Linked DNA regions of Pedobacter sp. W3I1. Each later gene encodes a partner of the first gene's protein in a complex. Links are inferred from orthologs where the notes say so. Each region holds a gene or a part of one and is shown in the gene's direction. Other genes may lie near its edges.

Region 1 (16,607 bases):
CCTTTCTAATGTTTAAAGTGTCTTATCCCAGTGGTTACCATTGCAATACCTTTTTCGTTTGCTTTCGCTACAGAATCAGCATCTTTAATCGATCCACCTGGTTGCAGAACAGCTGTAATTCCGGCTTCGGCAGCAATTTCAACACAGTCAGGGAAAGGAAAGAAAGCATCAGAAGCCATTGCAGCACCCTTAACACTGAATCCGAAAGAGGCTGCTTTTTCAATCGCTTGTTTTAAGGCGTCAACACGGGAAGTTTGACCAACCCCGCTTGCAATTAAAACATCATCCTTAACCAAAACAATGGTGTTCGATTTAGTATGTTTTACAATTTTGTTAGCAAAGAACAGGTCTTTTAGTTCTTGTTCAGTTGGTGCTTTATCGGTAACGGTTGTCATTTGCTCCGGACCTTCGATAATTAAATCTTTGTCCTGCTCAATTACACCGTTTAATAATGTTTTAAATTGTTTTTTGCTCAATTCAACCTCGTTGCGTTGTAAAATAACGCGGTTTTTCTTTTTACTGAATAACTCAATCGCTTCTGCCTGGTAAGAAGGAGCAATCAAAACTTCGAAAAACAAGTTGTTAATTTCCTGGGCCGTTTCTAAGTCTACCGCAACATTGGTAATCAGTACGCCACCAAAAGCAGAAACCGGATCGCAGGCTAAAGCATCAATCCAAGCTTGTTTAACAGTAGGGCGTGAGGCAATGCCACAAGCATTTGTATGTTTTAAGATCGCAAAAGTTGGATCTTCAAATTCGTCGATCAAAGCAACAGCTGCGTCCACATCAACCAAATTGTTGTAAGAAAGCTCTTTACCATTCAATTTGGTAAACATCGCGTCTAAATCGCCATAAAATACACCACCTTGATGAGGGTTTTCGCCATAACGTAAAGTTTTAGCTTCAGTTACACTTTGTTTAAAAACATCAAGCGGCTCTTCAGCATTGAAATAATTAAAAATGGCAGTATCGTAATGAGAAGAAGTATGGAATGCTTTTTTAGCAAATGCTTTACGCTGTGCTAAAGTAGTTTCACCATTTTGCGCTTCTAATTGGGCTTGTAAAGTAGGGTAGTCGTTTTTCGACGCGATAATCACCACATCGTTGAAGTTTTTGGCAGCGGCACGGATTAAGGAAATACCACCGATATCGATTTTCTCGATAATTTCTTCTGGTGTTCCACCTGCTTTTACGGTTTCTTCAAAAGGATATAAGTCAACGATAACCAGGTCAATTTCAGGAATTTCATATTCAGCAATCTGCTCCTGGTCGCCAGCTAATGCTCTACGATTTAAAATTCCACCAAATACTTTTGGGTGTAAGGTTTTAACACGTCCGCCTAAAATAGATGGATAACCTGTTAAATCTTCAACCGCCGTAACAGGAAGGTTTAAAATCTTTGATGAATTGTTCTGTTCCACCTGTAGAAAATAATTGTACCCCTTGCGCGGCCAACAATTTTACCAATGGCTCCAAACCATCTTTATAATATACTGAGATTAAAGCGTTTTTGATTTTAATGGATTGACTCATTCTACTGAAAATTTTGAGCCGCAAAGGTAGTAAAACAGAGGCATTTATTTAGGTGATGAATCCAATAAAAATGAAATTATCTATATATTTTTATTTGCTGGGTGTTTTTTCTTTTCCAACTGCATTTCTGAGCTTTATTTGTGCCTGTAATACAGGTGTAAACATAGGTGATCAATATATACTTAAATTATTTTAGATGTGCTTCTTCTGATCTATTATTGTTCTGAAAAGCAGTCCACCAATCTTCTAAAACGTCTATTACCGGAAGGAGGGTTTTACCTACACTGGTTAGTTTATACTCTACGCGTGGTGGAGATTCTGCAAAAGCTTCGCGAAGGATAAGGCCATCGCGTTCCATTTCTTTAAGTTGTGTGGTGAGGGTACCCTGGCTTAAGAAATTCATTTCGCGCTTAAGCTCGCCAAACCTTTTGGGGCATTGGGCGGCAATGGCTTTGATGAGCATAATTTTCCATTTACCCCCAATCACCTTAAACACACCTGTCAATGGGGAGTCATTTAAAAATAAATCCTGATTTTCTCCATTTGTAACTCCTTTATACTCATTATTGGTACTGTTTTGCATACTTAGTACGGTTTATAAGACTACTTGATTGCCGTTAAAGCGTTTTCTTACTTTAAATTTTAAATATAAGAAAAGCATGGGTATGAAAAAAAATCAAAGGTGGTTCCTGTTGTTAATAGTGTGTTCGGCTATATTTTTATCTGTACTGGACCTGTTCATTGTAAATGTAGCGCTTCCTGCTATCAAATCAGGGATTAAAGGTACTGATGCTGATATGCAGTTTGTAATCGTGATGTACATTGTGGGGTATGCCTCCTTTCTTGTTACCGGAGGGCGGGCGGGCGAATATTTTGGAAAGAAAAAGATTTTTTTAACCGGAATGTTGGTCTTTACAGCTGCTTCTTTTGTTTGTGGGTTTTCACAATCGGCAATTCAATTAAACATTGCCAGGTTTATTCAGGGAATAAGTGCTGCTTTTATGGTTCCACAAGGAATGGCTTTTATCCCCGATTTATTTCCTGACCCTAAAGAAAGAGTAAAAGTTCTCGGTATATATGGTAGCGTTGCAGGCATTGCTTCTGTTGCTGGCCAATTTTTAGGTGGTTTGCTTCCTGGGCTTGAAATTATTTCACAAAGCTGGCGTTTAATTTTTTTAATAAATGTGCCCATAGGGATAACTGCTGTTGTATTGAGCTTAAAATACCTTAAAGAATCGCCAGTAAAAATTGCTGAGAAATTTGATTTTACCGGAGGCTTGCTACTCATGTTAACCTTAACCACATTTATTTATCCGCTTATTCAGGGGAGGGAATTGAACTGGCCGATATGGAGCATTTTGATGCTGGTACTATCGGTAGTTTTGCTTCTTGTCTTTATTTATGATCAGCGGTTAAGCAAAAGGTTGGGAAGGAATTCTTTGCTCGATACCAGGGTGTTTAAGAATTTTGATTTCAGAATCGGACTTTTAATTTCTCTGTTTTATTACTTCGTTCAAGATTCTTACTTTTTGATCAACACCGTTTATTTACAAAATGGGATGGGCATTAGTTCCATTCATACCGGAATCTATTTTGTTTGTCAGGGGATCGGTTATGTGCTTGCATCTATGTTTTTTGCAAGCCGGGTAACCCGTTACGGTAAATATGTATCGCTATGCGGATCAGTTATTATGATTATGGCGCTCGTTTTTCATCTGGTTATATTCGATTCACGTGATGCCGCTCAAGGACAAATACCAATTGTATTGTTTGTTTATGGAATTGGCTGTGGTACAATCTTGCCTTCTTTAATGACTATATCTTTAAAAAGTATTCCCGAAAATATGTTAGGGGCCTCATCAGGTATTTATTTAACATTGCAACAGGTCTCAGTGGCTATAGGGGTTGCAGTAATTGGGGGCGTTTTCTTTCAACGCCTGGGTAATCCACCAATATTAACATCGTTTCCGCTTGCTTACCGATGGGCAACATTACTAAATATAGGCTTTCTTATTATCGTAAGTGCATTATTGATTTTGATACCAAAAAGAAATAAACCACCGGTTTAATTAGAATCATGTTAGTGTCTTATTAAAGGTTATTTTTTTATCTTTTTAACAATGGTTTCTACAATACGTGGGTAATGCTGGTGTTCGAGCTGCTGACCTTTAAACTTTACCATTTCCAGGTTGTCGTTTTTGTCGATTCTATAGCGGGCCTGATAAATATACTCGCCTTCATCGTAGTTTTCGTTAACATAATGAATCGTTATTCCACCTTCAGTTTCGCCGGCGGCCATAACAGCATTATGTACATGATCTCCGTACATGCCCTTACCGCCAAATTTAGGAAGGATTGCCGGATGGATATTTACAATTCTACCAGGGTAAGCGTGGATCAGGTTTTGGGGAATTAGCCAAAGAAAACCAGCCAGTACAATAAAATCGATTTCAAGATTTTTGAGCAGGTCTATTACTTCATCTGTTTTATAGAACTCGTTTTTGTCGAATATATGAGTGGGGATTTCGAAATTATCAGCTCTTTGTAGCACATAGGCGTCTGCATTATTGGTTAATACCAAAGAAATTTCTATCTCGTTACTCCGTTTAAAATGCTCCATCAGCTTTTGGGCATTAGAGCCAGAACCTGATGCAAAGATGGCTATTCGTTTTTTCACTCAAAATCGTTTTGTCCAAAAATAGTATTTTTAAGCCTGTTTTCTTAATGGAAAAGAATTTTTATTCAATTATGTTAAAGTATTATTAATGAATAATTTTAACGTATTTTTGCAGTCCGGAAATAGGGTTCAATTTTAATGAAAAAAAAGTTGAAAGTGTTTTGTAATTTAAAAACATTAATCCTATATTTGCAACCCGAATTATAGGAAACGAATAAGAAAAATAAAAGGCTAAATAGAAATGGCAAATCATAAATCTTCATTAAAAAGAATTAGAGCAAACGCAACAAAACGTTTACGTAACAGATATCAGGCAAAAACTACACGTACCTTTATTAAAAGATTACGTGCTGCAGAAGATAAAAAATCTGCATCTGATTTATTGCCTAAAGTAATCTCTATGTTAGATCGTTTAGCTAAAAAGAGTATTATCCACAAAAACAAAGCGGCTAATAACAAATCAAAATTAACGAAATTCGTTAACGGTTTAAAATAAGCCAATTTTTTTACGATATTAGTAAGGCATCCTAATCAAAAGTTAGGATGCCTTTTTTTGTCTAAAAAAATGGAAAATTACGAACAAAAACTAGGGATAAAGTTATGGGCTGAAGAAGATCGCCCGCGTGAAAAACTTTTATTACATGGCCGAAGACATTTAACAGATGCCGAACTGATTGCTATTTTAATTGGCTCGGGAAGTAAAAATGAAACCGCTGTAGATTTAAGTAAAAGGGTTTTATCTTTTTACGATAACAATTTAACAAAACTGGGGAAAGCCTCCATTCTGGATCTTTCGAGGTTTAGAGGTATTGGAGAAGCCAAAGCATTAACCATTATTGCCGCTTTAGAACTTGGTTTACGGCGAAAGGAAACCGCAGAGGAGGCCATTACACACATTACCACTTCTAACGATGTTTATAAATATTTACATCAAACTTTCGCTAATCTCAATCACGAAGAGTTCTGGATAGTACTTCTAAACAGGTCTAACCGGGTGATAGGTAAATTTTTGATCAGTAAAGGGGGGCAGGCAGGTACAGTAGCCGATCCGAAAATTATTTTTAAAACAGCTTTAGAAAACAATGCGGCAAATATTGTATTAGCGCACAACCATCCTTCAGGAAATTTAAAGCCCAGCGAGAGCGACGATAAATTAACCCGGAATATGGTTGCTTCAGGGAATTTGCTGAGTCTGTATGTGGTTGATCACCTGATTTTCGCTAATAACCGTTACTATAGTTATCGGGATGAAGATTTAATTTAAAGATATTAGATTGTTAAAGTACAATTAACGTTAAATTAGTATAATAGCGGCTTAAAATTAAGTGTTACTTGCCAGCCGGCATTAATTTATGGTGTAATTATATTTATGAATACTTTAAAAATCATCCCTGTTTTTCTTTTATTAACGATTGTGGCTTTCGCTCAGAAAAAAGCTGTTCCAATTAATATCATTACCTATAACATCCGCTTAAATGTAGCATCAGATGGTGTTAATGCCTGGCCAAACCGAAAAGAGAATGTAAAAGCATTGGTGAAATTTCACGATGCTAATATTCTTTGTGTACAGGAAGCCTTACCTGAACAATTCGATGCCCTGCTCGAAAATTCTAATTTCGATGTGGTGGGTGTTGGTCGTGAAGATGGAAAGAGAAAAGGAGAATTTTCAGCTGTTTATTTCGATAAAGACCGATTTACTAAAAAAGATGGAGGAACGTTTTGGCTATCAGAAACGCCTGATGTTCCGTCAAAAGGATGGGACGCTGCACTTAACCGGGTATGCAGCTGGGTTAAATTGTACGATAAGCTGAATAAAAAAGAATTTATCGTTTTTAATACCCACTACGATCATATTGGAGTGAAAGCGAGAATTGAATCAGCCAAATTATTGAAACAAAAAATACAGCAGATAGCACCTGATTTGCCGGTTGTTTTTACAGGCGACTTAAATGTAACGCCCGAAACTGAAGCTATTGCTACAATCAAATCTTTTCTTATCGATGCGAAAGATATTTCTATAGAGCCTCCATATGGCCCCACAGGTACTTTTAATGCCTTTGATTTTAACAGTGACCTGAAAAACAGGATCGACTATATTTTTGTAAACAAAGGATTTAAGGTACAGAAATTCGCTGTATTAACCGATAGTAAGGATAAAAGGTATTACTCGGATCATTTACCTGTTTTTTGCAGACTTTGGTTTTAATACATGTTGTTAAAATCTTTGTTTCCCTTTCAATTCGAGCTTTTTGGTGAGCAATACCATTATCACTATATTTTCGAAACCCTGGCATTTATAATTGGTGTGAGGTTATATTATTATAATAAAAAGGGGATTGTAGATCCGATATCTGACGAAAACAGGTTGTGGATTATGTTGGGTGCCATGCTTGGAGCTTTAATCGGTTCGCGTGTAATTGCTGTGCTCGAAACGCCCGAGGTTATCCACCATCTTAGTTTTTCAGTTCTTTATCAAAGTAAAACCATTGTTGGCGGTTTGCTTGGCGGTTTGTTCGGTGTCGAATTAATAAAAAAGATAATAGGCGTTCATATTGCCTCCGGAGACATTTATGTTATCCCGATTTTGGTGGCGCTGATTATAGGCCGTATTGGTTGCTTTTCGATGGGGATCGATGAGCCAACTTATGGCGTTCCTACCCGCTTTTTTATGGGTATGGATCTGGGAGATGGTATACCGCGGCATCCCATCATGCTCTACGAAATGATTTATCTCACGCTTTTGATTTTTCTTTTTAATCGCTTAAAACATAAGGAGCTAATTAACGGAGATCAGTTTAAGTTATTCATGGTGCTGTATTTCTTCTTCCGTTTTTTGATAGAATTTATAAAACCTTACCATTCATTATTTTTAAACTTAAGCAGTATTCATTGGTCTGCATTGTTTATTTTTATGTATTATTATAAATTCATCATCAGAATTTCGAAACAGATTTTACCTCAACAGTAAACATTATGGCCAATACCAGAGATTATATATACTACGATTATACCAAAAGTCTTTGCCCCGAATGTTTACAGCTTTGCGATGCGAAAATTGTTTTTCAGGATGCTAAAGTGTTTATGCTGAAAAATTGCAGAACACATGGCGATAGCAAAGTAATGATTGCTGATGATGTAGAATATTATAAACAGATCAGGAATTACAATAAACAATCGGAAATGCCACTTAAGTTTAATACCAAAGTGCATTACGGTTGCCCTTATGATTGCGGTTTGTGTACTGATCATGAACAGCATTCGTGTTTAACAGTAATAGAGGTTACCGATCGTTGCAACCTGGCCTGTCCAACCTGTTATGCCATGTCGTCGCCAAGTTATGGCAGACATAGAACTTTGGAAGAAATAGAGCGGATGATGGATGTTGTAGTGGCAAACGAGGGTGAGCCCGATGTGGTTCAGCTCTCAGGCGGAGAACCAACGGTACACCCCGATTTTTTTAAGATTTTAGATCTCGCCAAAACCAAACCCATTAAACACTTAATGGTGAACACCAACGGCATCAGGATTGCCAAGGATATTAATTTTGTAGAGAAACTGGCAAGTTATATGCCCGATTTTGAAATCTACCTGCAGTTTGATAGTTTCAGTGCAGAGGTTTTAACTAAATTACGGGGTGAAGACCTTACGGAAGTAAGGAGAAAAGCCATCGATCATTTAAATCAGTTTAATGTATCTACCACATTAGTCGTTACCTTGCAAAATGGATTAAACGATCATGAAATTGGCGATATCTTGGATTATGCGCTTAAGCAGAAATGTGTTCGTGGCGTTACTTTCCAGCCTACTCAGGTTGCCGGAAGAAATGATGATTATAATGATCAACAGGGAAGAATCACTTTAACCGAGGTACGTAGAAAAATTTATGAGCAATATCCAACTTTTACCCCACAAGATTTAATCCCTGTGCCATGCAATCCCGATGCATTGTGTATGGCTTATGCATTAAAAATCGGCGATGAGGTGATCCCGATGACACACTTAATCAATCCCGAAGATTTGCTCAACAATTCAAAAAATACGATTGTTTTTGAACACGATGAAAAATTGAAAGAACACATGCTCAACTTGTTTAGTACAGGTGTTTCGGTAGATTGTGCCGAAGATACCTTTGGCGAATTGATGTGTTGCCTGCCCAGGGTAAAATCAGATAGTTTAAGTTATGATAATTTATTTCGGATCATCATCATGAATTTTATGGATCCCCTGGATTTTGATGTACGTGCAGTTAAAAAATCATGTGTACACATTGTGAGCGATAAATACAAAATGGTACCTTTCGAAACCATGAATATTTTTTATCGTGACAACAAAATAGATCTGATCAGAGAAAAATTAAATATGAACTAACATGGGAGGTTTATTCGGATTATTCATTATTTATTGCCTTACTGCGGTTGTACTATTTGTTGTTGGGATTATTCAGATTATCATTAAATCATCAAGAAACGAACCCGTAAAACCTGGGCTAAAATTGCTTATTATTTCAGTAATTATGGTGGTAATCGGTTTTGGTGCTTGTGCAGTATTGCTCGCCAACAGTTAATCTCAAACTTAATTCATGGAAGTTTTTATTATATATTGGGTAATTGTCGTATTGTTGTTTGTAATTGGCATCATTCAGATCATCGTAAAAGCAGCTAAAGATCAACCCGTTAAACCCGGGCTTAAATTGGTTATTGCCTCCGTTATTATGCTGGTAATAGGAGCAGGGGCATGTGCAGTAATTCTATCTAATCTAAATATTGGACATTAGTCATTTTTATTGCTAAGATAGCGGGTTTAACTTTCTCCTTTGACCTTTAAATAATATCTTTGCGTTTTATAAAAATAGAGTATCAGCCGGGATTTGTCTTGATACCTGATGCTCAAACTTGATACTCCAAAATGAAAATATCATATAACTGGTTAAAACAATTTGTACAGATTGATAAAACACCTCAGGAACTTTCGTTAATCCTTACCAATGTTGGTTTGGAAGTAGAAAGTGTAGAAAAAGTGCAGCCTGTTGTAGGCGGTTTAGAGGGATTAGTTATTGGCGAAGTATTAACTTGTGTACAGCATCCCAATGCCGATCGTTTACGCATTACTACGGTAAATGTTGGCGGTAAAGAAAACCTTCAGATTGTTTGTGGTGCTCCAAATGTAGGCGCTGGTCAAAAAGTGGTAGTGGCTACAGTGGGCACAACGGTATATCCTTTAGAGGGTGAGCCTTTTAAAATAAAAGAATCAAAAATAAGGGGAGAACTTTCTCAGGGCATGATCTGTGCCGAAGATGAAATTGGTTTAGGTAAATCTCATGATGGGATTATGATCCTTGCCGAAGATACCGAAATTGGGATTCGGGCAAAAGATCATTTCAAAATGGATGATGATTTTGTTTTTGAAATCGGGTTAACACCAAACCGTGCTGATGCAGCTTCACATTTAGGTGTGGCGAGAGATTTGGCCGCTTATTTCAGAAGCGAGTATGAAATGCCTGATCTTTCAGCTTTTAAAACAGATAATGAAAACCTGGTTATTCCGGTAGAAGTAGAAGATTTAACAGCTTGCCCACGTTACAGCAGCCTTACGCTTTCTGGTGTTACCGTAAAAGAATCGCCAGAGTGGTTAAAAGATAAATTAAAGGTAATTGGTTTACGTCCGATCAATAATGTAGTTGATATTACCAATTATGTGCTTCATGGCTTAGGACAACCTTTGCATGCTTTCGATGCCGATAAAATTACCGGTGGAAAAGTAATCGTAAAAAAAGTTGCCGAAGGAACACCATTTGTAACGCTTGATGATGTAGAACGTAAGTTGAGTGCAGATGACTTAATGATCTGCAATGCCGATGCACCAATGTGTATTGCAGGCGTTTTTGGTGGAAAATCTTCTGGAGTGGATGCCAATACTAAAAATATTTTCTTAGAAAGTGCTTATTTCAATTCAGTTTCTGTTCGTAAAACTTCAAAAAGACACGGATTAAAAACGGATGCATCTTTCCGTTATGAGCGTGGTACCGATCCGGAGATTACGGTTACGGCTTTAAAATACGCGGCTTTATTGATTAAAGAGCTGGCTGGAGGAGAAATTTCTTCATCAGTTTCTGACATTTATCCAAGCCATATCAAACCGTTCGAGTTTGAAGTAAGTTATACTAACATCAATAAATTAATTGGTGCAAATATTCCATCAGCAGAAATTAAACATATTATTACAGCTTTGGGGATTTCTGCAACCAATACGGCTGATGATACTTTAGCTTTAAGAGTACCATCGTTTAAAGTTGATGTGACCCGCGAATGCGACATTACAGAAGAAGTATTGCGTATTTATGGTTATAACAATATCGAAATCCCATCTAAGGTAAATGCATCGCTTTCTTATAGCATCAAGCCTGAAAAAGAAAATACGCATAACGTAATTGCAGATATGCTTACCTCGAATGGTTATGCAGAAATTATGTGCAACTCGTTAACTAAATCGGCTTATTCGAAAAATTTAGACGAAGCCGTATTTATTTTAAATCCGTTAAGCAGTGATTTAAATGTAATGCGTCAAAATTTATTGATGCCGGCTTTAGAAAGCGTAGCCTACAACCAAAATCGTAAAAATGCTGATGTTAAATTTTACGAATTCGGTAAAACCTATCATTTGATCAATGAGCAGTATGTAGAACGCTCAAGGTTGTTATTATTAGTTGCTGGGGCTAAACAGAGCGAACAATGGAACCACAATGCTAAACCGGTTACTTTCTATAATTTAAAATCGGCGGTTGATGCGATTATGTTGCGTTTAGGCATTACAAGTTATCAATCTGATGCTTTAAATGATGAAAACTTTGCTTACGGAATTAAATATTTCCGTGGGGATAAAACCCTGGTCAGTTTCGGTGCCGTATCAAAAGCCGACCGTAAAGTGGCCGATGTAAATGCAGGCGTTTTTTATGCCGATTTTGATTGGGCTGCCTTGTTAGATATTGTAAGAAAAAATAAAATCGTGAACAAGGAGGTTTCGAAGTATCCCCAAGTGCGCAGAGATTTATCTTTATTGATCGATCAGGCTGTAACTTTCGATACCTTGAAAGGTATTGCTTTTAAAACCGATAAAAAGCTGATCAAGGAGGTTGGTGTATTCGATGTATACGTTGGCGATAAATTACCAGAAGGGAAAAAATCGTACGCTTTGAATTTCATTTTGCAGGATGAGGAACAAACCTTAACCGATAAACAGATCGAAAATACAATGCAGAAACTAATCGCGAATTTAACCGCACAAGCTGGTGCAGAAATTAGGAAATAAAATATAAATTCGTATTTTTAGAAATAAATTCATGACTTCTGTTGCAGATCAATTAGATAAAGTATTACAAAAAACGGCTCAGGTATTGGAGTTATGTAATGCCCTACAGGAAGAAAATGATTTATTAAAGCTTGAAAATCAATCGTTAAAAGTAGCACTCGATACGGCGAAGGGCAAAAATGTAGAACTTGATGAAAAATTAAGGGTTACAAAATTGGCTAAAAGTATAGAGGGAACAAGTGAAAAATCGCTTGATATTAAACAAAAAATTAACGATTTTGTGCGGGAGATTGATAAGAGTATTGCATTATTAAAAAAATAATGATGCAAAGAAATCAGAAACTAAGCTAAACAAATGGGAGAAATCTCGATTAAAATAACCATTTCCGACCGTATTTATCCGCTAAAGGTGAATATGGAAGAGGAAGAAATTGTGAGACGGGCAGCAAAAATGATCAACGAACGCATAAAAGATTATCAGGATAATTATGCGGTTAGAGATAAGCAGGATCTTCTTTCTATGGCTGTGTTGCACTATGCAACAGCGGTATTAAGAACAGAAAACAAAGTACAAAGCCAGGATACTGCTGTTGCCGATAAAGTTGAAGAATTGGATGTTTTACTGAGTAATTTCTTTTCAAAATAAGGTTCGTTCTTTCAAAGCTTGCGTCACTCTGAACTTGTTTCAGAGCCTGTTTAATAAGATCCTGAAATAAATCAGTAATTATTGGGTCAGGATGACAAAGGCTTTAAATATATTAGCACAAAAATATAGCCGCAGCTAGTTTTTGAGTTTCAAATTTTATAAAACTTAACACTTCAATATCTATAGGGTTAAGAGGGCGTATTTCATCTGCTATGGCACCTGAAAATGGCTTAAACCCTAATTATGCTTAGTTGAGGTTTAAAATGTATGAGACTTTAAAAATTAGTTGCGGTTTTTTTTTACTTAAAAAACAAAATGGAAATAGTTGAAATATTAGGATACGTATTTGCCGTAATAGCGGGTATAGCTATCGGAGTAGTGGTAGGAAGATTCCTCCTGCGTAACTTGCTTAAACAGCAGGAAGTTGCTGCACAGAACAAAGTGAAGAAGATTTTAAAAGATGCAGAAAACAATGCAGAAATTTTAAAAAAGAATAAACTTTTAGAAGCAAAAGAGAAGTTTTTGCAAATGAAAGCTGAGCACGAACAAGAAGTGACTGCGAAGAACAACAACATTAACCAACGCGAAAATACCATGAAGCAAAAGGAGCAATCGGTAAACCAGCGCATGGAAAATTTTAATAAAAAAGAACAAGAACTCGATAAGCAAAAAAGTGTTTTAGAAAAGCAGACCGAAATTGCGATTAAAAAGCAAGAAGAGGTTGAGGTGCTGAAAAACCAACACTTAACGCAATTGGAAACCATTGCAGGTTTATCAGCCGAAGAGGCTAAAAACCAGTTGGTAGAAAACTTAAAAGAAGTTGCGCGTACACAGGCAATGATCCAGATTAAGGATATTGTTGATGAAGCTAAACTGACGGCAAGTAAAGAGGCTAAAAAGGTGGTGATCCAAACCATTCAGCGTACAGCTACCGAAGCGGCTATCGAAAATTCTGTGTCTATTTTTCATATAGAAAGTGATGAGATTAAAGGTCGCGTTATTGGCAGAGAGGGTAGAAATATCCGTGCTTTAGAAGCCGCAACCGGTATCGAGATTATTGTGGATGATACACCAGAGGCCATTATTTTATCAGGTTTCGATCCGGTAAGAAGAGAAATAGCCCGTTTGGCTTTACATCGTTTGGTAACAGATGGTCGTATCCACCCGGCTCGTATTGAAGAAATTGTAGCGAAAACCAAAAAACAGATCGAAGATGAGATTGTAGAAATTGGTGAGCGTACCGTAATCGATTTAGGTATTCATGGTTTACACCCTGAGTTAATCCGTATGGTTGGCCGTATGCGCTACCGTTCATCTTACGGACAAAACCTGTTACATCACTCGCGTGAGGTAGCTAATTTCTGTGCTACCATGGCTGCAGAACTAGGCTTAAATGCTAAAATGGCTAAACGTGCAGGTTTATTACATGATATAGGTAAAGTGCCTGATGATAATCCTGAATTGCCACACGCAATTTTAGGGATGCAATTGGCCGAAAAATATAAAGAGCATCCTGAAATTTGTAATGCTATTGGAGCCCACCACGATGAAATTGAGATGACTTCGATGATCTCTCCAATTATTCAGGCTTGTGATGCGATTTCTGGCGCCCGTCCAGGTGCAAGGCGAGAGGTGGTAGAAAGTTATATTAAACGCCTTAAAGATTTAGAAGAACTGGCCTTATCTTACCCAGGCGTTGAAAAAACGTTTGCCATTCAGGCTGGTAGAGAATTACGCGTAATTGTAGAAAGCGAACGCATTACTGATGCGCAGGCAGAACTTTTGGCTGCCGATATTTCGACCCGTATTCAAACTGAAATGACTTATCCCGGACAGATTAAAGTTACCGTAATTAGAGAAACCCGCTCTGTAGCATTTGCGAAATAGATTAAATCGTCATCCTGAACTTGTTTCAGGATCTTAGTAATAGAAAAGATGCTGAAATAAATTCAGCATGACGAATGGTTTAATAAACAAAATATTAAGCGATGGATATTCCATCGCTTTTTTTTATTTTTACATAATGAGCAAGCAAACCATCACAATCGAACCCAAACGACCAGTAGATGTACTTTTTGATAAGTATGCCGAAAGTCATCAAAATCCAACAAACAAGCTGGTGCACTGGATCTGTGTTCCATTAATTGTATTCAGTTTATTGGGTTTGATCTGGCAGATCCCTTTTCCACATATTGGTTTTTTGGGCAGCTATAACGGTTTCTTTAACTGGGCATCATTTCTATTGGCCTTTAGCTTATATTATTACTTTACACTTTCGCCAGTATTGTTTTTTTTGATGATATGGGTGGTTGGTCTAATGAGTTACATTATTGTAAAAATTGAGCAGGCGGTGGGTTTAGGCAGCGGAACGGCTTATGCTATTTATGCAGTAATATTTGTAGCTGCCTGGATTGGTCAGTTCATTGGTCATAAAATTGAAGGCAAAAAACCCTCATTTCTGGATGATGTTAAGTTCCTGTTAATAGGTCCGATCTGGTTATTGCACTTCATTTGTAAGAAAGTGGGTATTCGTTACTGATTCGAAAAGTGCTTAACGTTTAGTTAACCTTAAGGTAAAGTAATATTAATTAACACCTAACTTGTAGTTAACACTGCGGTAATACTTTTGCCCTTATCAAATAAAGGCAAATTGGATTTACTAAACTCTTTTAAAAGAGCGGCACTTACTGTGTTCGCTTTAACGATCAGCATACTTGCGTATGCACAAACAGGAAAAATTTCTGGAACAGTTACCGATAAAAAAACGGGTGAGACCTTAATTGGAGTAACGGTTAAAATTAAAGGTACAACTAAAGGTACTTCTACAGGTGCTGATGGTAAATATACTATTGCTGCATTGCAAGATGGTAAATTTATTATCGAAGCATCGTATGTAGGTTATGCTACAAAGGAAGTGCCATCTGTTGAAGTAAATGGTGGAGGTACAACTACCTTAAACCTGGCGCTTGATGAATCAAATTCTCAAAAATTAGCTGATGTACAGGTAAAAGGTCAGTCCAGTAGAGAAACTGAAACAGCACTTTTATCGCTTCAAAAAAATGCAATAGAAATTAAACAAGGTATCGGAATCCAGGAACTATCTAGAAAAGGTGTAAGTGATGTTGAAGAAGGATTGACAAAAATTACCGGTATTACTAAAGTAGACGGTAGAGGTTTATTTGTAAGAGGTTTAGAAGACAGGTATAATAACTTATTAATAAACGGTTTAGCAGTACCTTCTAACAATCCGTTTAAAAAAATTATCCCCTTAGATCTTTTTCCAACAGATATTGTAAGTGTTTTAGAAACTTACAAAACTTTTAACTCAGGCTTATATGGCGATTTTGCTGGTGGAACTTTTAACATTGTAACCGCTAAGGGCGAAAAAGCAGTAACCAAAATTAATATCGGTACCAGCTTTCTTTCAAACAGTAGCTTTAAGAAATTCTTAAGACCTGAGGGTGAGACTTCAATCGGTGATTACTTCGGCTTTGCAGGAAGTGACCGTAAACTACCTAAGGTTTTTGGGAAGAAACCATCATCTTATACCATGACTGGAAACGAAGCCAATTCGCAATTCGGATCGGGTTTCGATGTTGAAGAGGGAAATGCGCCTTTGAATACAAATATTGGTATACTACATACACGAAAAATCAGATTTGAAAACAACCGCTATTTCCAGTATCTGGTTTCTGTAAATACAGATAATAATTTTCAAATCAGAGAGGGAGTAGATCGTTTCTTTAATACCGCACAAGGTATTTACGACAACAACTTATATACCACTAAATATAGGTTTTCTACCAATTCATCGGTATTAGGTGCAATTAATTATGGTACCAACAGGTTAAACCTTAATTTAAATGCCTTTTATTTAAAAGGAACAGAAACCATGATTCAGGATCAACTGGGTTATACCAATAGCCAGGCTACAGTTACTAACTCATTTATCCGTTTAAACCAGTTGCAAAAAACCGATTTCTTTACCGGTCAGGTGTTCGCGAATTATAAAATAACGGAAGACGACAGACATAGCATAAGGGCAGGAGCTTCTTATTCAAAAACAGGTTATGAGCTTCCTGATAGAAAATCGTTTAAAGGAGTACAGCTAGATGCGAATACCACATCAATTAGTTATACTGGCAACAGTATTTCAAGACAGTATATGGATTTTAACGGCGATTTCTTCGGATCTGGTTTACTGGAATACAACTTGAAGTTTGGAAACGGCGATAAAGAAAAAGCCAATAAATTTACTGTAGGTTACAATGGCTCTTTCAATAAAATAGAATCTAATTTCAGGTTTTTAGTTTCGCAAAACCTCGCCTCTAATAGTGCTACTTTTAATACTAATCAGCCTGATGCTACGTTGGCCGACCAGATTGCCAATGGTGGCTTTACTTATAACGAAGGTACAGGTGCAACCTACCTTGCCCGCATGCAAGA
Region 2 (16,509 bases), 3.4 Mb from region 1 along the record:
ACTGGAAGCTAAGATTTCGAAATTTTTAGGCACTGAAGATACTATTTTATATGCTGCTGCATTTGATGCAAACGGTGGTGTTTTTGAACCATTATTTAATGCCGAAGACGCTATTATTTCTGATGAGTTAAATCACGCATCAATTATCGATGGTGTTAGATTGTGTAAAGCCCAACGTTTCCGGTATAAAAATGCAGATATGGAAGATTTGGAAAAACAATTAATCGCTGCCAAAGATTGCAGACATAGGATTATTGTTACCGATGGTGCTTTCTCTATGGACGGATCAGTTGCTCCATTAGATAAAATTGCAGATCTGGCTGATAAATATGAGGCATTGATTATGATCGATGAATCGCACTGTACAGGTTTTATTGGTAAAAATGGTCGCGGAACACACGAACATTTCAACGTAATAGATCGTATCGATATCATTACCGGTACTTTAGGTAAAGCTTTAGGTGGTGCATCTGGTGGTTTTACTTCAGGTAAAAAAGAAATTGTCGATATGCTCCGTCAACGTTCACGTCCTTATTTGTTCTCTAATACCTTAGCGCCAGCAATTGCAGGTGCATCTATTGCAGTATTAGATATGTTAAGCGAAACCACATCATTAAGAGATAAGTTAGAAAATAATACGAAGTATTTCCGTGAAAAAATGACCGAGGCTGGTTTTGATATTAAACCAGGTTTTCATCCAATTGTTCCGGTAATGTTGTACGATGCCAAAATTGCACAACAATTTGCTGCTAAAATGTTAGAAGAGGGTATTTATGTAATCGGGTTCTTTTATCCGGTTGTACCACAGGGCAAAGCGAGAATCCGTGTACAGTTATCAGCCGGACATGAGCAACATCATTTAGATAAAGCGATTGCTGCATTTACTAAAGTAGGTAAAGAATTGGGTGTAATTTAAAACCTATAGATTTACGATTACTACAAAAGCCGCTTTAAGCGGCTTTTGTAGTTTATGGGTTCATTTTCTTTTATAATGGTATTGTAAACAGATTATTTGAACTCACCAACCCTAAAATTATTGGATAATTTGCCGTATATTTGAAGCCATGTTACAGGATAAAATAACACAATATACCGATAAAATTAATGCTTTCGTAACTGAAAAAGCAGACGAATTAGAGCAATTCCGCATCAAATATTTAGGAAGCAAAGGCATCATTAAAGAGATTTTCGATGAATTCAAATCTGTTTCTGTTGAAGAAAAAAGATCATTAGGTAAAGTTTTAAATGAGTTTAAACAACTTGCCGAATCAAAATACCTCACCTTAAAAGAATCTACAGAAAGTGCTGAGGTGAAAAGTGAAAATTTGCAAGAAGATTTAACTTTACCAGGCGAAGGTTTTGAGATTGGTTCACGCCATCCTTTAGCTTTAGTGCGTAGAGAAATTGTAGAGATTTTTGCTAAACTTGGTTTTACAGTAGCAGAAGGTCCTGAAATTGAAGATGATTGGCATAACTTCTCGGCACTGAACTTCCCTGAAGAGCATCCGGCAAGAGATATGCAAGATACTTTCTTCATCAAAAAAGGTGGTGAGAAAGGCGATATTGCCTTACGTACGCATACTTCTTCAGTACAGGTGCGCATGATGGAGCAAGGCCAGCCACCATTCAGAGCAATTATGCCAGGCCGCGTTTATCGTAATGAGGCCATTTCTGCCCGCGCACACTGCTTTTTTCATCAGGTGGAAGGTTTGTATGTTGACGAAAATGTTTCATTTGCCGATTTAAAGCAAACCTTGTTTTATTTCGTTCAGGAATTATACGGAGAAGGTACCAAAGTGCGTTTCCGTCCATCATATTTTCCTTTTACAGAGCCATCTGCAGAGATGGATATTTCTTGTACCATTTGTAAAGGAGCAGGCTGCCAATTCTGTAAATACAGTGGTTGGGTAGAAATTTTAGGTTGTGGTATGGTAGATCCCAATGTTTTGGAAAATTGCGGTATCGATTCGAAAAAATATAGTGGTTTTGCATTTGGAATGGGAATAGAACGTATTACCAATCTAAAATATGAAATTAAAGATTTGCGCTTATTCTCTGAGAATGATGCGCGTTTCTTAAAGCAATTTAAATCTGCTTTAATCTAATGATGAAATATCTATACAGCATATTGTTTGTACTCCTAATTGCCACAGGTTGCGGTAAAGATGAAGGTTACATACCTGATGTGCCTGTAAATTATAATGTAACGATAACCGAATTTAGCCTTAAATCGGTAAATAACGTATTGGTAGTCTCGAATAATGGGGTAGGTGGACTATTAATTGTAAAAACGCCACTTGGAGGATATGTCGCCTTCGATCGCTGTAGTACCGTAAACCCGGAGAAAATCTGCAAGGTAGCACCCGATGACAGTGGCGTAACGGCAACCGATCCTTGTTCGGGAGCTAAATTTTCACTGCTTGATGGCAGCCCACAAAAAGCACCTGCAGAAAGAAGCTTAAAAGCATACAATGTTTCTTTGCAAGGCAACACACTAATACACGTAAGCAATTAAAATGGAAGCTGAAAAAATAAAAGAAACAGTAAAAAAGGCTGCCAAAGAACTATTTAGAAAATACGGTTACCATAAAACCAGTGTAAATGAAATTGCTAAAAAGGCACGTATAGCTAAAGCAACTATTTACAAATATTTTGAGAGTAAGGAGCAGGTGCTGGATAGTATCCTGATGGATTACCTGGATCAGAATCTTCACGAAATCCTGCATAATAAATTAAGCTACGCATCAGAAGAAGAACATTTAAAAGCCTTGGTAATGAAAACCAGTCGTTTATCTTTCACGGCCTGTAACGAGTTTATCGGTTGGGATTTTGTTCGCGAAAATGCAAACTCACAGGAATTTTTAAAACATTTATCAGATCAGCTTGAAGCCTTATTATTGGCCGCATACCTGCAATTGGATAACTTTAAAAATAACCCTGCAAGAAGAGAAGGACTGGCCTTTTTGCTAAAAGCGAGTAAAAGTATTGTGTTTTCTTTTGCATTTACTTCTGTTAGTGATTCTGACGTTCGTAAGAACTTTGTAAGTTTCCAGAAAGAAATACTGCCATTCCTGGTAAAAGCAGCGCTTTAAATTTACTTACTGGCGTCACCCTGAATTCATTTCAGGGTCTATTTGCATAATAGATACTGAACTAAATTCAGTATGACGATCGCGTTGGTGAAATAGCTGAAAACAGATCATTAAATTAATAAATTAGCTGATTTATTGATTATAATAATCTTTCACCTTAAATTTTTGTACGGTTCTTTTTATTTTTCCATCAACAAGTTTTTGAGTAATCACCGTAACGTTATCGGCGATGCTCGAATCTTCAATTACGGATGAGTCTTCGTATAGTACGTTTTTAGCGTCAAATTTATAGTTAATGGTTTTATCAAAACAACATCCATCTTTTTGATGAATAGCAATTTGCCTTGTCTTTTTATCAATATCAAACATGCCCAGGTTTTCGCTGGCCATTTTGGTAAGTTCCCTGCTCAGTAGAAATTTGTTTTCTTTTGATGCTAAATAAACCTCGTATGATGGGCTGGCATATGCGCCATTATTGCCGTTTCTGATGGCAAGATCTTCAAAGCCGTCAAAATTAAAATCGCCAAAAATTAAAGGTGTTTGATATTTGCCGAGTTCCAGCCATCCAAGTTTAGCATTTTGAGATTCAGTTAAGCCAAAATCGAAATCTTCAGAGTGGAAGGTGTCTACTTCTCTGTCTGTGGCCTTATCATAAATAATAATAGTGGCTTTTCCGCTACAAGCATTACCCTCACATTTATCGACAAAAATTTTGGCCTTGTACTGGTTAGAGCTGTTATTGGCTAAGAATTTAAACTGTGCTTTTGAAGTATTGGTAACAAGTAAAATACTACAAAAGATGATCAAACTTTTCATTAAATATTTTTCGGTAAAATTACACCAATATCATCCACCGAAAAGTTAAAAAAAGTTAACGTTTTCTTTTACGTGTTTTGATATAGCTTTGTACCGCAGATTTTGTAGTGAGCCAATCTCTGCCCTCTTTATAGGCATCTATTTTGCCCTGCCTGGCCAATAGGCTCACATATTCTTGGCCATAAGGAACATCAGGCTCAGAAACAATATGCGATATTAGTTCGTAATCTCCGTAGGTGTTTCCTGGCAATGCATTTATATAGATGTTTAACGAACGTTCCAGGGCCTGCATCATTAACAAACAAAGCTTATGGTAATTACCCTTATTGGCTTGATTAAGTGCCTCGTAGTATTTCTTTCTGTCGTTTTTGAGGATAATAGCAGGAGGGAAGCCATTTCGCATGAGTAGTAAATTCATGGCAAGCCTTACAGTACGACCATTCCCATCAAAAAAAGGATGGATCCAAACGAGTTTATGATGGAAAATAGTAGACAATACAATATCATTTAATCCCAAAGGATTATCATTAACAAAAGTGATTTAATTGATCTAATAAATCAGAAACCTTGCTGGCATTCGGTGGTGTAAAATTCGCACCCACAATGCGCACACCGCCGTTTCTTAAACGGCCTGCGTAGTCATCTTCTATACTTCTGAGCACTAAGCCATGAAGCGATAGGATATCAATGCTTCTTAAGCTATAATTCTTATTGACTAAGGTATAGAGGTAATCAATAGCTTTTTCGTGGTTATAAGCTTCAAAATGTTCTCGTAACGATTTGCCTTTAACGGTCATACCCTCCTGTAAAACCATCTGGGTTTCTTTCAGGCTTAAGGTGTTCCCTTCTATGCTATTGGAATTGTAAGTCCATTCTAAGGTGAGATCTTCTTTGATACGGTGTAGCGCGCTATTAGGCAATGGCCTTGAGGTTTCCAGCCTAGCCTTTTTTTCGTACAACCTATCTATTTGAGGTAGTAGTTCTTCTAAATCGCTTAAATCGAATTCCCACATACCCAAATATAATAATTATCGGTTGGATTTGAAAATTTACTTATCCGATATTAAAGATTTTTATCCAAAAAAAAATGATAACACGTACGTTATCATTTCAAAATGCTTTTAAGAGTGCTTATTCCCATTTAAATACTTTTACCGCAACGGCATAAATACCAATGCCCCAAAGTAATAGGATCATAATCTGGAATTTAACGTCCCACAAACCTAACCCTTCAAAAGCTACTTTGCGCATGGCATCGTTTAAATAAGTGAGTGGTAAGGCTCTGCTAATCGGCTGTAACCAACCTGGGAAAGCCTCAATAGAAAAGAATGTTCCCGATAATAAAAACTGTGGCAGGGTAATTATGTTTGATATTGGAGGTACCATACTTTCACTTTTGGCAATGCCCGAAATAATAAAGCCAAAGCCCATAAACACAATAACACCAAGTGTGGCCAGTATAAGCATATTGACGACCGTGAGTGCGCCATGTACAAGGGTAAAGCCAAAAAAGAAATGGCCAATTAAAATGATAAATAATGCGCCAATTAAGGCAAAGCCAATACGGGCGATCCCTTCGCCAATCACAATGCTCGAACGCCTTACGGGTGTTGCAAAAAAGCGTTTAATTACCAGGGTTTGGCGAAGACTTAAAAATACGAATGCTGTTCCGAAAACACCTGTGCTTAATAGCGAAAAGCCCAATTGGCCTGGAAGGATAAAATCAATCGTTTTATATTCGCGACCTGTAACGGTGCTTTCTTTTATTTCTGCTACAGTGGGCTTTAAGGTTTTATCGTAAAAAATATTATTTAAAACTGATTTTAAAATCCCGCCTTTATCTCTCGATGCGGAGGTGTAAACAACATTAACCGAATAAGCAGTAGAATTTACCTTCCTGTGTACATCAATCATGGCATCAACATTCCCTTTTTCCAGTAGCTTATCAAACTCAGCTTTTGATTTATCTTTTACCAGGCGGATCATTCCTGTTTTTCCCAGCATACCCATTACTGGGTTGTTAACGTCTGATCCTGGTGTAACACCAACATCGATATGGGTGCCACCGCCGCCTAAAAATCCGAAGACTAAAATAAATATCAAAGGAAAAGCAAGGGTAAATACCACCGCCGAAGGGCTCCGCATAATCGACCGGAAACTCGCTTTGGCAAGGGCTAGTGTTGCTTTAAGGTTATTATAGCCCCCAGCCCCTGAAGGGGAGTTTGAATTTCTTTCGTGTATATCTTTTTGCATATTAGTTCAGCTAGATTTTGTTTTTAAAAATGTATTAGGTACTAGGTTTTAAGTTCCCCTTCAGGGGGCTAGGGGGTGAATTATTCTCGCCACTCCTGGCCCGTCAGGTTAATGAAAACATCTTCCAGGTTGGCTTTTTTAACTTCCTTTTTACGCTCAAAACCGCTGCTTACTAATTTATCGATTAAATTATCCGGAGTATCTAAAGCGATAATCTGACCACGCTCTACAAAGGCAACACGATCACAAAGCTGTTCGGCCTCATCCATGTAGTGTGTAGTAATTACAACCGTTGTTCCTGCATTACGGATTTCGGTAATCAAATCCCACAAGTTCCGTCTTGCCTGCGGATCCAGCCCTGTAGTGGGTTCATCAAGGAATATAATTTTTGGTTGATTGATTAGTGTTGTTGCGATGGAAAAACGCTGCTTTTGGCCTCCAGAAAGTGCTTTATATTTTGCCTTGGCTTTATCCTGAAGGTTTACTTTCTCCAGCATTTCCATCGGTTTAATGTTGGCGCCGTACAAGCCAGCAAAAAGTTCGATCAGTTCAATCAGATTAAGATTTGGATAATAACCGGCTGCCTGTAGTTGTACGCCAATAATTTGTTTAATCTCCTGCGGTTGTTTGTCGACAGAAAAACCATCAACAATAATTTCGCCTGATGTTTTATCCCTTAAGGTTTCTATTATTTCGAGTGTAGTGGTTTTTCCTGCTCCGTTTGGACCAAGCAAACCAAAAATTTCATTTTCATAAACTTCAAAACTCAGACCTTGAACGGCCACGAAATCATCATACTTTTTTACCAGGTTTTTAACGCTGATAATGGCTTTCTTTGTTTCCATATTGCGAATGTAAGGAGCTTTAAATGAATAGAAAATGAATTTTAACCCGGGAAGCAGAAAATGTCGGTAAAATGATGTTTGTGGTAGGTAAAATTATTAATTGGCGTTTTTTCGCGTTAAAATAATTACATCCCGATCTATCGAATCTATTTTATAGGTGTTTTTGGTATTGTTATAAGCGCTGTAAAAAATAATTTTATCTTTTAAAAAGCTAAATGTTCCTTTTGTATTCAAACTATCGCCCGGAATAACGTACGATTCTCTATAAGTTCGATCATATTCCATCCTGTGTTTCCAGGGATTTTGGTATTCACGTACCTTTTTTCCTGTGTAAGTGCCGTTAAGGTTAAGTGATACGGAATAAGTGGTTTTTAAATCATAAGACTCGGCACTCCATGCGCTATCTGGTTTCTTTGTTGTATTAAATTTATAGATTAATCCATATTGCATTTTTTCTATAAACCTGCTGTTGTTGGTTACTGCATTTTGAAGTCTAAAATTGGCATTGGTTCCGTATAGCGTATCTAAATTTTTATTCGCGGCAAATTTCCATTTAGTATAAATGTAATCTTCAATTTTAAGTACCTCGTTTACCTTTTTTAGATAGACGGTATCAATACTAACCGATGCACCTTTTCTCTGTCCGCCGCCAAATGGGTTGTGGCCTTCTATATTGTAGCTTAAATAACCATTTTTTTTAATTTTTTCAGAAAAATGGAGCGGTGGGGCTTCCATCATGAAAATTTCGGTGATGAAAAATTTATTGTACCGGATTTCTTTGAGATAAAATTTACCATTTGCATCAGTAATAGTTTCGCCCACTTTACAGCCTGCAATAGGCTTGTTCTCATAATCTAGTATGGTGCCTGAAATTGCCGGCCTCGACAATCTAGAGATGCAAGAACTAAACAAGACTATCGCAATAGCAATAAATGCAAGAAAAAGGTTTTTGAACATCTCCTAACTTAAATAAAAAAACACTGCCAATAAATATGAGCAGTGTTTAATGCTTTACAGAAATAATGCTGTTTTACCAGGTTAATTCACCTTTCATTACTTCAACAAAATCATCGAATAAATAACGTGAATCGTGTGGACCTGGAGAAGACTCTGGGTGATATTGCACTGAAAATGCCTTTTTACCTTTAACACGAATACCTTCGATTGATTTATCGTTTAAGTTTAAGTGTGTAATCTCCACTTTATCAGAGTTTCTAACCTCATCAGGAATTACACCAAAACCGTGGTTTTGAGAAGTAACCTCGCAATGGTTTTTAATAATATTTTTAACCGGATGGTTTAACCCACGGTGACCGTTAAACATTTTCATTGTTCCGATGCCATTAGCTTCAGCCAATAACTGGTGGCCTAAACAAATCCCGAACATAGGTTTATTTACCGCTAAAATTTCTTTGATGGTTTCTACAGCATAAGGCATAACCGATGGATCGCCAGGGCCGTTAGATATGAAATAACCATCAGGACTAAATTTTTCCATTTCAGCAAAGGTGGTTTTGGCAGGGAAAACCTGAACGTAGATATCGCGGTTTTCGAAACTGCGCAAAATGTTTTTCTTAATACCTAAATCTAAAGCTGCAACTTTTAAGCTTGCTTCAGGGTTACCGTAAAAATATGGTTCGGTTGTACTTACTTTAGAAGAAAGCTCTAAACCTTCCATTGAAGGTACTTCAGCTAATTTTTGTTTTAACTCTTCTAAATCCGTAATTTCAGAAGAAATAATCGCATTCATTGCGCCTTTATCTCTGATGTGGCGAACCAATGCACGTGTATCGATATCAGAAATGGCAACCAGGTTATCATTCTGGAAATAATCCTGAATAGATTCTGTCGCTTCTTTACGGCTATAAACAATGTTGTAGTTTTTGCAGACTAAACCGGCGATTTTGATCGAACCTGATTCGATTTCATCTTTGTGGATACCGTAATTACCAATATGTGCATTGGTGGTAACCATTATCTGTCCAAAATAACTTGGGTCAGTAAAAATTTCCTGGTAACCTGTCATCCCGGTATTAAAACAAATTTCGCCAGTAGTAGTGCCAATTTTTCCGGCCGCTTTGCCGTAAAAAACTGTGCCATCGGCCAGTAATAAAATCGCAGGTAACTTGGTGTAGTTAGTCATGGTAATTACAATATGGATTTTGATTTAAAAAAGAGTTGAAAAAAGAATGGCTTTCGGCATTAGAGCCGTTTTTGCAGGGTGCAAAAAAAGATGAATATATCCCTTCCATTTCGGGGTACAAAGATAGAGCTTTAGATTGGGAATGTAAAGAGAAAAGTGAAATAAGGTAAAAGGTTTGGGGTGTAGGGCATAAGGTTGCTCAACCCTAAACCTTATGCCTCAAACCTTATACCTTTTTAAAGAAAAAACAATACTTTTGACAACACAAAACAAATCCTATGTCGGTACATAAAGAAATCAAACGCGTCACCACACACATTTTACAGGAAATGAAACAACGTGGTGAAAAAATATCGATGTTAACGGCCTATGATTATTCGATGGCAACCATACTAGATGATGCAGGATTAGATGTTTTACTTGTTGGCGATTCTGCTTCGAATGTAATGGCGGGTCATGAAACGACTTTGCCTATAACGCTAGATCAGATGATTTACCATGCGGCATCTGTAATTAGAGCAGTTAAGCGTGCTTTTGTTGTCGTTGATTTACCTTTCGGCTCTTATCAGGGAAATTCGAAGGAAGCTTTAAATTCGGCGATAAGGATTATGAAAGAATCGGGAGCTCATGGCGTTAAATTGGAAGGTGGGGAAGAAATTATCGAATCTGTTCAACGGATCATCACTGCGGGAATCCCTGTGATGGGACACTTGGGCTTAACACCACAGTCTATTTATAAATTCGGAACCTATACTGTTCGCGCTAAGGAAGAAGAAGAGGCAAATAAGTTAAAAACAGATGTTTTGGCTTTACAGGCTGCCGGTTGCTTTGCAATCGTATTAGAGAAAATTCCCGCTGCACTAGGCAAAGAAGTTACAGAAAGTCTGCATATCCCAACTATTGGTATTGGTGCAGGGCAAAACTGCGATGGACAGGTTTTGGTGGTAAATGATATGATTGGTTTAACAAAAGGATTTAAACCTCGTTTTTTGCGCCAGTATATAAATCTTTACGATGAAATTTTAGGCGCAGCACAATCGTACATCCGTGACGTCAAAGCGAACGATTTCCCGAACGAGAAAGAACAATACTAAGTTTGGAGTTGGGCGTTATGAGTTTGGAGTTTTTAATTCACAGATAACTGTCCAACAATTAAAGAGTTAACCGATTAACCAATAAACTATTCGTAATAGACGATTTGCTTTATCAAATGTACTAATGACGAATGAACCAATGAACTAACCGATGCCCATTACCGATAACGACATCCTTTTTGAAGATAATCATTTAATCGCCATTAATAAAAGGGCGGGTGATATTGTGCAGGTGGATGAAACTGGCGATGAGCCTTTGGATGAACAGGTTAAAAAGTATATTGCTAAGAAGTACAATAAACCCAATGGCGCTTTTTTAGGGGTAGTGCATCGTTTAGACCGGCCGGTGAGTGGTGTAATTTTGTTTGCTAAAACCAGTAAGGCTTTAGAACGGATGAATGCTGTTTTTAAAAACAGGGAAGTAAAGAAAACCTATTGGGCAGTGGTGAAAAACAAACCAGAAAAAGAGTCAGCTACTTTGATCCACTGGTTAGTTAAAAACCCACAGAAAAATGTAGTTTCTTATTATAATACAGAAGTTACCGGCAGTCAGCGTGCGGAGCTTTCTTACAAAGTAAAAGCTAAGGTTGGCGATTATTATCTTTTGGAGGTAGATCCATTAACCGGACGTTCGCATCAGATTAGGGTTCAGCTCTCATCAATGGGGTGCCCGATTATGGGTGATAATAAATACGGTTATCCGCGAGGAAGCAGAAAAGGAAGTATTTGCCTACATGCCCGTCGCTTACAATTTATACATCCGGTAAAAAAAGAACCTGTAAATATATTCGCCAAATTACCTGTTGATGGGTTTTGGGAACGGTTTGAAGATTTATAGGCAAAATGATTTACGGATTAATCGGGGTTTTAACGATTTGGCACAATATTAGTCTTCTTTCGGCTAAAAACCAGATCAATTATGAAAAACACCATCTTATCAATAGCCGCAGTAGGCCTGCTGGCTTCTACATTAATATCGTGCGATAGTACTAAAAAAACGGAAACGACCAAAGACTCAAGCGAAATTTCTGCTAATGGAGACACCGTTACAAAAGTGACTACAAAAACAACTGAAACCGTTAAAACAGAGGTTCCGACTTTCTCAAGTGAAGAAGTAAATAAGGGTCTTGCTGAGTATAGTAAATTAAAAGACGAATATATTGCAGCAGTAAAAAGTAAAAATGCAACTGAAATTAAGGCCATAAGCGATAAATATACCGCCTGGTCAAATCAGGCAATGGGTTGGGCGAGTAAATTAAAACCCGACGAAATACAAAAATATTCTGATTACGTGCTTAAGCTCAGCGAAGAGTGGACAAAAGCAGCGAAAGAAGCAGTAACTAAGTAAAGCTCAAACTATAGAAAAATCGTCATTCTCGCGTACGCGGGAATCTTAAAGCCTAAGATTCCCAATCATTTACCAATGACAGATTCTAAGATTAGCGTCATCTCGACCGAAGCAAATGCGGAGTGGAGAGATCTTTGGACTATGTTAAAAGATCTCTCCGCCGCGGTCGAAATGACGATTTATCTTACCTGTCACCCAACTCCTTTGTTTTTTGATAAAAAACTGACCTCTGGGAATGACGGCTCTTTGGAATTTATTTACAATCAATTTTACTAAAGATCATTGATCCATTAAACTTTAATGTGCTCAGATCTTTGAACTTACTTTCCCCATTTACTTCCTGCACATCACTAAATCCTTCTGTTTGCTGATCGCCCTTTTTCAAAAAAGCCACTTTCCTAACAGATGTTTTGCCTTCAGACTGAAAAGTATAGTTCGCAATTATGGTGTCGCCTTTAACAACTCCGGCTATAGTGCCCGCATTTTTATCTTTTTCATATAAATTATAGCCCAATGTACCTGTTACCTTATTATCTGATGTTTTTAGCGATAGGGTAGCGGTATCGCGGTTTTTAATGTAATGGTAACACTGAATCGAATCGGGTGTTGCCGCTGCATTGGTTACTATGGTAGAATCTATTTTGGCCTGTGTTTTTTTTGCCGTGCCGCCCTGGCAAGATGCCATAAATAAAGTGGCTGCTCCTAGTATTGGGATAATGTTTCTCATTGGAATATGTTTTTATCGGGTTGGTTTTTTATTATTAAGCAAAGCCCCTGCCAAAAAAAACGTCACCCTTTCCCGATCTTCACATGGATCAGGGTCTTGTTGATAGCGTTATCAGCGGAATCTCATTTTGAAAAGAATAAGAAAATACTGGTTCCTTTGTGTTCTTCAGATTTAATATCAACATCTATTTTATGGAATCGGGCAATACTTTGCACAATGGCCAACCCCAAACCAAAGCCATTTTCTTCGGTATTTCCCCTTTTAAAACGATCGAATGCATTTTCTACCAGTGCCGCACTCATGCCTGATCCGGTATCGCTGATGGTAAGGACATATTTTTCCGCTTCGGTTTTATCGGTTATGGCAATGGAACCGCCCACAACATTGTACTTTATTGCATTATTGATGATGTTGATTAAAAGGGTATGGATCAGTGCTTTATTTCCGGTGAAATGAAAATCCTTTGAAAGATGTGCGCTATAACTGATGTTTTTATCCGCTATTCGATCTTCCAGATCTTCATATATATCATCTATTTCGCGTTTAAGGCTAATTTCTTCTGTTTTTAGGTACTGATTGTTCTCAACCTTCGAAATGAGTAACAAACTGTTGATAATCACCTTTAACCGGTTCAGGGTTTTTAGTGATGCGTATATCTTATTTTCGTGCTCTACAGGAATATCTGGTGTGTTGAGCATATTTTCGAAACGTGTACTTAAAATTGAAATCGGGGTAAGTAACTCATGCGAAACGTTGGCAATAAACTGCTTTTCTAAAGCGAAAAGCGTATTTATTTTACGCATTAGAGAATTTATGCTGTTATCCAGGATTTTAAAATCACTGGTACTGGTGGGTATATTCTGGTAATTGTAATGGGAAGGATCATCAACCAGGTTGATTTTTTTATCGATAATGCGATAAAAGGGCTTGAGTAAGAAATTAGAGAAGGTATAATCAGCTACAAGGGTAATGAGCAGTGCCGCAACGAGTACAATCAGCATATAGAAACGGATTGAATTTTTAATCGATTGGAGTGCTGTCATCGTTTCTCCAATCTCCAGGTTGTACCAATTTGTATGATAAGAGAATTTATAGTTTAAGATGCGATATACTTCAATATCCCCCTCAATCTCTCTTTTCTCGGTAAATACCTTCGCCGTAGAATCTTTTTGATTATCGGGTATATCCGTTAATACAATAAATTCTTCCTTTAATATATTGTAGTCGGTAAATGATTGTTCTTTATTTAAAAGGCTGTCGATCTCATCATCATTTAAATTTTCGATGATTTTGTTCTTCTTTTTGATTAAACGGTTATCAAGCTGGTTGTAGGCAAGTCTGTCTAGTGAGAATAAAATGATAGCACCCAACACCAATATGATGGCGATTTTGGTTACTGCATTGTATAAAGAAAACTTAACCTGTAACTTCATTTTGTTTAATCGTTCATTGGTTCATTGGTAGATTGGCGCTTAACTTCTGACCTCGGACTTCTGACTTCCCGACTCTAGCAATTAATCCTATAGCCAATACTCCTTACGGTTTCAAACCAATCGGTGGGGTTAACCGCTGCAAGTTTTTTTCGCAGGTTTTTAACATGAACATCAACAAAGTTGGAATCAGAATTTACTTCTAAAATATCGCCCCAAACGTGCTCAGTTAAACTCATTCTCGATACCACACGGTTTTTGTTCAGCACCAAATAGTTAAATATTTCGAATTCCTTTTTGGTAAGATTTAATCTTTCATCACCAAAAGAAACAGTTCTGTTCTGGATATTGAGCAAGAAGTTGTGAATGTTTACCTCGTTTTTTTCTAACTTATGTTTTCTACGGGTAATGGCGTGCATACGCGCTAAAAGTTCGTTTAGCGAAAATGGTTTTGGCAAATAATCGTCTGCACCTTCATCAAGACCTTTAATCCGGTCGTCGACAGCACTACGGGCTGTTAAAATGATTACGGCGTCATCCCGGTCTTTCATAGATTTCAACTCTTTCAAAATATCGAAACCATCGCCATCGGGTAAGCCCAGATCTAATAAAATGAAATCGTAATTGTTTACAAATATCTTTTCTTCTGCAGAAGATTTTTTCCAGGCGTGCTCTACAATAAATCCTTCTTTGCTCAAGAATTCATCCATTTCAAGCGCCAGGCTTTTTTCATCTTCAACTATGAGTACGTTCATTTTATATTGCTAAATTGTTTTATTGTTCAATTGTTTATAAACCGAAAACTGCTTACTGCGAACCGAAAACTGAATTTACATTTTTAAGAATGATTGTGCAAGCTTCTTCAATTTCTTCTTTGGTAATAATTAAAGGAGGGGCAATGCGCATAGAATTGCTGCAGTGTAAAAACCAGTCTGACAATACACCGTCTAAGATACAGGCATCTATGATTTTTTTATTGATCTCGAAATTCTCAAACTCGAGAGCAAGCATCAATCCTTTTCCCCTAATTTCTTTAATGGCAGGATGTTGAAGGAGCTGTTTAAACAATTGCCCTTTTTCTTCTACTTCATCCACAATGTGATCATCAACCAAGGTACGTAAAGTAGCCAACCCGGCAGCACAACAAACCGGATGACCACCAAAAGTAGTCATGTGACCCAAAATTGGCGTATGCGATAATACCGACATAATTTCCAATGAACTGATAAAAGCCCCAATTGGCATTCCACCGCCAATTCCTTTCGCCAGGAGTAGCACATCAGGTACAACATTGTAATGCTCGAAAGCAAACATTTTACCGCTGCGGCCAAAGCCGGATTGTATTTCGTCGAAAATTAATAAAGTTCCTGTTTCTGTGCATTTTGCTCGCAAAGCTTGCATATAGTTTAAATTGGCAACCCTTATTCCGGCTTCACCTTGTATGGGCTCAATAAAAACAGCAGCAATTTCTGTAGTGATTTTTTCGAGATCAGGAACGTTATTATGCTCAATAAAACTTACGTGTGGCAAAAATGGCCCATATCCTGAGGAATAGAAATCGCTTTCCATTAAACTTTCAGCTCCTTGTGTACTGCCGTGATAAGCGTTTTTACAGGCAATAAATCCTTTTCTGCCTGTATAACGTTTGGCCAGTTTCATGGCACCTTCTACAGCTTCAGTCCCTGAGTTTAAAAAGTAGGTACAGCTTAAACTTTCGGGTAAAATATCGGCAAGGGCTTTGGCAAAATTTACCTGAGGTGTTTGCACATATTCGCCATAAACCATCAGGTGCATATAAGTTTCTGCCTGCTCTTGGATAGCCTTAACCACAGCCGGATGACAATGGCCCACATTACTTACACCGATACCGGCAATAAGATCAATGTGTTTTTTGTTTTGGGCATCGTAAATGTAAATTCCTTTTGCCCTTACAAATTCGAGCATAAGTGGCTCAGGAGAAGTTTGTGCATTGTGTTGTAAAAACAACTGACGTTGGGTAAGCATAGCACAAAAGTACGGAAATGATAGAGCGCTTTAAAACAAAAAAGACCTACATTGCTGTAAGTCTTTTCTTTATTGTTTGTGGCCACCTTTAAATCTATTGAGTAACTCTCTTTTAAAACCTTCTTGGGCCCGGTAAAACTTTCCAACAATTTTTATCGGCAATACCGCTTTAAGTTTGTTGTAATATTTTTTATCAAGATTAAGATCTTTTTGCTTGAAGTCGAATTCGCTGGTAATTAAACTTTGTACCTGTGCATCGGTTAGATTATCTATTTCAGTCGTTTTTCTGAAAGAAATCATTTTCTGCATGCGTTCTTTGCGCAAAGCAGTTTGTTCTGCTTGCATATCGTTATAAATCGGCCAGAAAATCTTAGCCTCTTCTGGTGATAAGTCCAGTTTTTGAGTGAAAAAAGCTATTTTAAGTGATTCTATTTCTTCTCCCTTTGGTTTTTGTGCCAATAGGGTAGTGGGTAATAAAAACATTAAAGCAACAAAAAGTAAATTTTTCATTTTCATTAATTATTTAATTCCTGAGATAAATCATTTGATGAGAAATTACTCAGGATGTAGTTTTCCATTTCTGTATCTGACGCAGAAGTAGTTTTTGTATTAGATGTTGTGTTTTGCGCTTCTAAATGATCGATGATAGTACTTTCGTCAATATCATACAATAGCTGTTCGTTTATTGCTTCTGCTGATTGTGCCTGCTGAACCGTAGTTGTTGAGCCGTTCTGGTAAAAATAAACCCCAAACGAAG

Evidence for each region.
Region 2: the proteins of pheT (region 1) and pheS are in contact, whole or in part, in a crystal structure (PDB 6P24), measured with the Escherichia coli proteins. The link is inferred for Pedobacter sp. W3I1 from one-to-one orthologs.

Annotation. Positions count from the first base shown.
Region 1 is NZ_JAUSXN010000001.1:5,084,775-5,101,381, reverse strand. The notes cover bases 8,763-11,815. They hold pheT (phenylalanine--tRNA ligase subunit beta), read left to right. Parts: upstream 8,763-9,115; coding sequence 9,116-11,515; downstream 11,516-11,815. Other genes in these bases: QF042_RS20820 (hypothetical protein), read left to right, coding at 11,547-11,815; QF042_RS20830 (hypothetical protein), read left to right, coding at 8,790-8,984; QF042_RS20835 (hypothetical protein), read left to right, coding at 8,763-8,774. In the rest of the region: QF042_RS20875 (helix-turn-helix domain-containing protein), read right to left, coding at 1,721-2,116; QF042_RS20870 (MFS transporter), read left to right, coding at 2,199-3,602; QF042_RS20865 (phosphoribosylglycinamide formyltransferase), read right to left, coding at 3,632-4,210; rpsT (30S ribosomal protein S20), read left to right, coding at 4,452-4,706; DNA repair protein RadC, read left to right, coding at 4,776-5,474; QF042_RS20850 (endonuclease/exonuclease/phosphatase family protein), read left to right, coding at 5,580-6,416; QF042_RS20845 (prolipoprotein diacylglyceryl transferase), read left to right, coding at 6,420-7,178; QF042_RS20840 (radical SAM protein), read left to right, coding at 7,184-8,578; more of QF042_RS20835, read left to right, coding at 8,580-8,762; more of QF042_RS20820, read left to right, coding at 11,816-11,837; QF042_RS20815 (cell division protein ZapA), read left to right, coding at 11,871-12,161; rny (ribonuclease Y), read left to right, coding at 12,477-14,048; QF042_RS20805 (DUF962 domain-containing protein), read left to right, coding at 14,185-14,700; QF042_RS20800 (TonB-dependent receptor), read left to right, coding at 14,812-16,607.
Region 2 is NZ_JAUSXN010000001.1:1,736,551-1,753,059, forward strand. What follows is about bases 130-3,084. They hold pheS (phenylalanine--tRNA ligase subunit alpha), read left to right. Parts: upstream 130-1,064; coding sequence 1,065-2,105; downstream 2,106-3,084. Other genes in these bases: kbl (glycine C-acetyltransferase), read left to right, coding at 130-916; QF042_RS07455 (hypothetical protein), read left to right, coding at 2,105-2,515; QF042_RS07460 (TetR/AcrR family transcriptional regulator), read left to right, coding at 2,517-3,084. In the rest of the region: more of kbl, read left to right, coding at 1-129; more of QF042_RS07460, read left to right, coding at 3,085-3,092; QF042_RS07465 (hypothetical protein), read right to left, coding at 3,225-3,908; QF042_RS07470 (Fic family protein), read right to left, coding at 3,964-4,404; QF042_RS07475 (Fic family protein), read right to left, coding at 4,436-4,921; QF042_RS07480 (ABC transporter permease), read right to left, coding at 5,040-6,161; QF042_RS07485 (ABC transporter ATP-binding protein), read right to left, coding at 6,242-7,006; QF042_RS07490 (hypothetical protein), read right to left, coding at 7,103-7,963; carA (glutamine-hydrolyzing carbamoyl-phosphate synthase small subunit), read right to left, coding at 8,037-9,149; QF042_RS07500 (hypothetical protein), read left to right, coding at 9,185-9,319; panB (3-methyl-2-oxobutanoate hydroxymethyltransferase), read left to right, coding at 9,428-10,243; QF042_RS07510 (RluA family pseudouridine synthase), read left to right, coding at 10,395-11,081; QF042_RS07515 (hypothetical protein), read left to right, coding at 11,163-11,591; QF042_RS07520 (hypothetical protein), read right to left, coding at 11,845-12,318; QF042_RS07525 (HAMP domain-containing sensor histidine kinase), read right to left, coding at 12,441-13,751; QF042_RS07530 (response regulator transcription factor), read right to left, coding at 13,826-14,503; and 3 more genes.